Regions from separate parts of the Natranaerofaba carboxydovora genome, predicted to be linked through region 1. Evidence: riboswitches for the same ligand, from Rfam matches in the RefSeq annotation. Region 1 holds a riboswitch; the other holds the start of a gene.

Evidence for each region. Region 1 has a riboswitch for cobalamin ahead of ACONDI_RS05000 (ABC transporter ATP-binding protein). Riboswitches for the same ligand answer to the same signal wherever they lie in the genome.
Region 2: another riboswitch for cobalamin. It lies ahead of cobT (nicotinate-nucleotide--dimethylbenzimidazole phosphoribosyltransferase); the one in region 1 lies ahead of ACONDI_RS05000 (ABC transporter ATP-binding protein).

The regions. Positions count from the first base shown of each region.
Region 1 covers NZ_CP054394.1:1,021,842-1,025,040, reverse strand. Annotated here, with positions in the region: gene ACONDI_RS05000 (ABC transporter ATP-binding protein) at 1-1,580, opposite strand, end outside; cobalamin riboswitch at 1,725-1,915, opposite strand; gene dapB (4-hydroxy-tetrahydrodipicolinate reductase) at 2,161-2,958, shown strand; gene ACONDI_RS04990 (HFCD family protein) at 3,052-3,199, shown strand, end outside.
Region 2 covers NZ_CP054394.1:2,351,169-2,354,367, reverse strand. Annotated here, with positions in the region: gene ACONDI_RS11190 (DUF4127 family protein) at 1-1,127, shown strand, start outside; cobalamin riboswitch at 1,282-1,514, shown strand; gene cobT (nicotinate-nucleotide--dimethylbenzimidazole phosphoribosyltransferase) at 1,616-2,686, shown strand; gene ACONDI_RS11180 (hypothetical protein) at 2,823-3,199, opposite strand, start outside.

The DNA.
Region 1 (3,199 bases):
TTTCTTGCAAGCTGTAGGTCATGGGTTATATACAAGAGGCTAAACCCTTCCTTATTTTGAAGCCCCTTTAACAGTCTCATAATATTAGCCTGGGTAGAAACATCAAGCATAGAAGTTATCTCATCTGCAATCAATACTTTAGGCTTCATTATCAGCCCTCTAGCTATTGCAAGACGCTGTCTTTGGCCACCGCTTAACGAAGAACACCATCTGTCTAAAAATTCATCATCACTAGGTAGTTGTACAGAGGATAAAACTTTTTTACATCGGTCTGTTCTCTCAGTTGGATCACCTATTTTGTTAATATACAAAGGTTCTGTAACTGCTTCATATACGGTTAAACGATGACTTATTGAACTATAAGGGTCCTGAAGAATTAATTGTATTCCACCTTCTTCTTTGACCACCCAGTTGCCATTTACTTCTTTATTTAAAAATTCAATCTTCCCCTCATCATGAGGGATAAAGCCACACAAAAGGTGTGCAAGGGTAGATTTGCCAGAACCAGAGGGTCCTAGAAGAGCTGCTGTTTCTCCATGCTTTAATGATATATCTACTCCTGCTACTGCACTTACACTACTATTTCCAAGTTCAAAAGATTTCCAAAGTTCTTTTGCCTTTAAAACGTCTGTTATCCCACCTTGATGACATAAAACCTCACGGTTTAATGAAATTTTTTGATGTGTTGGTCTTTCGTTCTTACATTTTTCAATCATCTGAGTACACCTAGAAGAAAAAAGACACTTTTCTTTTTTAGATACTTTCACACCTATCTCTGGCTCTCCAGGTATTCCCCATAGATCTTTATAGGGAAAAACCTCAACAGAGGAATTAATTAAACCTCTAGAATATGGATGGGCTGGATAATCTAGTATTTCATCTGTAACACCTTTTTCCACCATTTCTCCCTGATACATAATCATAAGTTTATCTGTTAGTTTTGTAATAGTACCTATCTCATGAGATATAACTAACATTGAAAAACCTAATTCATTTTGCAAGTTTTTCAAAAGGTTTTGAAGTTTCTCTCTCGAAATTGCATCAAGAGAACTTGTAGGCTCATCTAATATTAATAGTTTTGGTTTGCATGAAAGAGCCATTGCTAAGAGCATCCTTTGCCTCATACCACCGGATAATTGATGTGGATATGCATCTTTCCACTTTATATCTAGGTCTACCATATCGAAGAGTTTTAGCAGTTCTTTTTCTTCTTCAGCTTTAGATAAGCTAGATTTCTTTCGAAGCGGCTCTATAACTTGATCTCCTATTTTCATAACCGGATTTAGAACTTCAAGGGAGTTTTGAAATACTATTGCTGCAGTACTCCAGCGTAGCTCGTTTATTTCTTTAGCAGGTAAGTCAAAAATGTTCTTTTGGTCTATTATTATTTCGCCCTGCTTTTCGTGGGGTGCCGAAATAAGATCCAATAGACTATGAGCAAGGGTACTTTTTCCGCTGCCTGTTTCTCCGATAATACCAACACTTTCACCAGGTTCTAAACTAAATGTAACTTTATTAACTGCTTTGATCTCGTTATCATCAAATAAATATTTAATTGAAAGATCATTTATTGTAAGCATTAAGTAAAACTCTCCCCTTTTACCAGACCTATAAAGTAATTCCAGCCATTAAAAAAACTCCCTTACGAAATGGGAGTTTTACGGCAGGACCAATTGATAAAATTTCACATCCTACGGGCTCACCTCCCTATCTCTCGTAGTTCTTAGGTGAAGCATAACTAGGCAGGTGTCCTGGCTTAGGTTCATAGGTTATCTTCGCCTTCCCAGAGTTACTAACTCCAGTGGCTAAAAGTGAAAATAACCTCCCCATCACAGTGGCGGGACCGCGCCGGCTTTTCACCGACTTCCAATTTAACCCCATATAACAAGCAGGGACCTAGTTATTAAAAATTATATTTAATTGTTGTATATTTAAATATTAGTTTATATTTATAATTGTGTCAAGACTGCTAAGCAAAATTTGTAAGCAAAATTGTAACTACTAAGCAATTTTGTTCCCAGTATACTTGGCTACAAAAATGATATTTATAGTAAAAGAAGTAAAAAAGCTTAACTTGACATATTTTACTGATTAGTCCAAAATAATCTTAAACCATAAAGTTTCATAGAAATAATCTATAGTCTACGAGAGGTGAAAACAATGGAAGAAATCAAGGTTGCCGTAAGCGGAGCTAATGGCCGGATGGGGCAGGAAGTATGCCGCACTGTTCTTAGTGAAGATAATCTAAAGCTTATAGCCGCTTTTGACAGACATGGCGAAGGCGAAGATATAGGTAAAATTCTAGGCGAAGAAGAGCTTAATGTATTTATCGAAAAGCTTACAGAAGAAAATTTGTCATCTAAAAATGCTGATGTAATGGTAGATTTTACAACACCTATGAGTGCAGTAGATAACATAGAAACTGCCTTAAATTGTGGTGTACGCCCGGTAGTTGGTACTACCGGCTTTACTGAAGAGGATGTTTCTCATGTTAAGGAGATTGTAGACAGGCAAAATCTTAGTGCTGTTATTGCACCTAACTTTGCCCTTGGAGCTGTTTTGATGATGAAGTTTGCTGCAGAAGCAGCAAAATATTTCTCCCAGGCAGAAATCGTTGAAACTCATCATGACAAAAAGATTGATGCTCCTTCAGGCACTGCCTTGAAAACAGCAGAACTTATAGATAAAGGTCGTAAAGAAAAGCCCCCAGAAAGAGAAGACCTAATGAAGTTAGATGGGGCAAGAGGTGGCGTAGAAAAAGATGTCCACATCCATAGCATTCGTTTAACCGGTCCTATCGCTCATCAAGAAGTTATTTTTGGTAGCACAGGTCAAACTCTAACAATAAAACACGACTCTTTTCACCGAAATTCTTTTATGCCCGGTGTAGTATTTGCTGTTAACAAAGTAATGGAAACTAAGGGACTTGTCTTTGGTTTAGAAAATCTACTTGAGTAGAATAATTAAAAATCAATTAAGTATCCCAATTACATAAAGCACCTTCTGTCGGTAAAAAGCATATTTATATATGACACCGAAGGAGGTGCTTTTATGTCGTTAAAAGAAAGAAGGTTAGGCATAAGCTTATTTACTTTTCAACTTAAAGAATCAACAATACTAAAGCAAATTGATAGCTTGATTAGTAAAGGAGCAGAAGTAATAATACTGCCCAGGGAAAATACATTTGATTTTAAAAAAG
Region 2 (3,199 bases), 1.3 Mb from region 1:
AAGAGATTGAAGAGAAGAAGAGTTCTCTTAATATAGAAGACAAAATTGAAATTTTCCCAGGAACTGATGAAGTGGATGGGATTTTGATCTCTAGATATATTAATAAGGCTTATGATAGAGAGCCTTTGTTTTATCCGATATATCCTGAAGTACCAGAAATTATAAAAGACAATATTGATCCAGAATATTATGATCCAGAAGAGTGGATCCCTCTTCTAGAAGATATCCCCCTTGAAAAAAATATAGAAGCACGTATTAATGCCCTTGGGGGAGAGCTTGTAGATGATAGAGAAAAAGCAGATATCCTTTTATTTGTTAATAATTTAAACTGCGGTTGTGGTGAGATGACAGAGGACCTTGTAAAAAGGCTTAAGAGACAAATAGAACTTGATGAAGATGAAAAAATAGAAGTAAGGGATGAATTAACAGAGAGTATAAAAGAATTTGCTAGAGAGATATCATACAATCTCAATATGGGTAGGTATGCGGCAGTTTCTGATGTTGGAAAGCTAAATGGAGGATGTAAGACCTTTGTTGAAGGTTTACTAGAAGAAGTGGAACTTTTTGACCTTCTGTCATACAGCGGTTGGAATACTGCTGGGAACAGTCTTGGTCAGTCCCTTGCCCAGGCAAATAACAGGCATTTTTATATTTTGGCAGGTAGTGAAGATATTGAATATGAAGATAGATACTATCTTGATAATGACTCTAAGCTCCTTGGGGCTAGAGCTCAGGCAAGTCTGATCTTTCATAGATTTTCTAAAGACTATCTATATGCAGGTGGATTTCGTAAAGAAGTAATAGATTATATGGGTGAATTAGAAGATAATGATGGAGATCAGCATGACCTTGGTGAAGATTACGATAAGATTAAAGATTATTTTGATGATAAATTTAGGGGTGAGTTAGAAGAGTTTTATGAAGATTATTTTGATGGTAGGAGATTAGCTTTAGGGGATAGTGGGGACTGTGATTGTTGTGAAGGCTTTTGCAGTCTTGGTCTTGATGAGGGTGATCAGCCTGGTTATGTACTAAAAAGTTTGTCAAAGTTAGAGATTAACTTGCCCTGGAGAAGGTTGTTTGAGGTAGATATAACCCCAGAATTTGTAATAGAAAGAGAAGGGTAAGGATAGTATCGTAAATAATGGATTTTTGCTGGTTTTATGAAGTTTTTCTGAAGTTGACATTTTAGCTGTGGTATTGCTAAAATAAAATAGTGAAAATGTAACAGTGAAAATACATTTGAAAATATTACAATTGATTCTTACACTAGCGAATCAACAATTTAATATCCAAAAAGGTCCCCTCTCTTGGGGATAATAGGGAAGCCGGGCTTTTAACCGGCGCGGTCCCGCCGCTGTAATCGAGGACGAACCCCCATCATGCCACTGGCATCTACTCCTAATTAAAGTTATGCTAGGGAGAGTTAAGGTAAAGGAGAACAAAGGTGCTTGGGAAGGCGGGGAAGTAGGGAGAATCGAAGCCAGAAGACCTGCCTTTTTGGTGAGGGCGATAGTTACCCTAAGGATGATGGTAAAGTTCTTGGGCTCATTTTCTAATGGGCTCCAAGAACTTTTTTTATTTTCATTAAAACAAATTTAGGAGGTCGATAAAATTGAGTGAAAAGCTTAAAGATGTTCTTGATGATGTTATTGAAGGGATAGAGCCTTTGGATGAAGAGGCTATGAAAAAGGCACAGGAGAGGCTAGATGATCTGACAAAACCCCCTGGAAGCCTTGGAGTACTTGAAGAACTTGCCAAAAAGCTGGCTGGAATATACAAAGAGCCTATTCCTTCCCTTAAAAAGAAGGCAGGAGTTTTGATGGCAGCAGATCATGGTGTGGTTGAAGAGAAGGTGTCTGCTTTTCCTAAAGAAGTTACTGCCCAGATGGTGCAAAACTTTGCTGGTGAAGGTGCAGCAATTAATGTTTTGTCAAATCATGAAGGAGTAGAGCTTACATTAGTTGACGTTGGGGTTTATGAAGATATATCTGATATCGACAAGGTACTGCATAGAAAGGTTGCACCAGGGACTAAGAATATGGCTAAAGAACCAGCTATGACAAAAGATGAGGCTTTAAAGGCTATGCAGGTAGGTTTTGAAATAGCTGAAAAGTTCAGTGATGATGGTGTAGGAATTGTCTCTACAGGCGAGATGGGTATAGGTAATACCACTCCTAGTGCTGCAATAATATATTTATATGGAGATGCTCCCATTCGCCAAGTAGTTGGACGGGGGACAGGTGTTGAAGATGACAGGTTAGAGAATAAGATTAAGGCCATTGAAAAGGCTATAGAAGTTAACAGTCCTGATCCAGATGATCCTTTAGATGTGCTTTCGAAAATAGGTGGCCTTGAGATAGCAGGGTTGTGCGGTGTGTTTTTGGGCTGTGCAAGTAAAAGAATTCCTGTGATGATAGATGGATTTATTTCGGGAGCGGCTGCTGTTATGGCTTCTAAGTTTTGTGAGGGTAGTGTTAATTACATGATAGGGTCGCACTTGTCCAAAGAGCCTGGACATAATGTAATGTTATCCCTTCTTGGGATTAAGCCTATGTTTAGTATGGATATGAGACTTGGTGAGGGAACAGGGGCTGTCCTTGCCATGAACTCTGTTGAGGCAGCTGTGAAGATTATTAATGAGATGGCTACCTTTTCAGATGCTGGTGTCAGTAAAGATGAATAGTAAATTTTGGCAATTAGTATCTAACTAGCAATTGATATCTCAAATGGTTAATATAAGTTTGCTTTGGTTTGTCTCCCATAAAAACTAACTTATGGGAGACAAACCATAAAGCTATACTCGTTATGCTAGAAGGCTGTTACCTTGTGTAATAACCACCGTCTGAAGGTCTGTCTCTGTCATCTTTTTTATCATCCTGTTTATCATGGCCAGAGGTTTTTTCTTTTTCTTCTTCTAGCAGTTTACCTGCCTGTTTTTTAAAATTATCTGCTTTTTCTTTTTCTCTTTGGCCTTCCGGGGTATTTAGTATTAGTCTTCCTTCCCTGATCCATTTTTTTATGTATTTTCCTTCTACCCCTGTTTCAGAAATAATCTGATTGATGGTGTTACTTGGATTTTCTTCAATATATTCTTTAACTTTTTCAAACATGTTTTCAGCACATCTTTCACAAATTTCTTTATTTGCTTCAGCAAAGAAAGCGTTTTTGCATTTTTCACAGAGAAGGTTGTTAAATT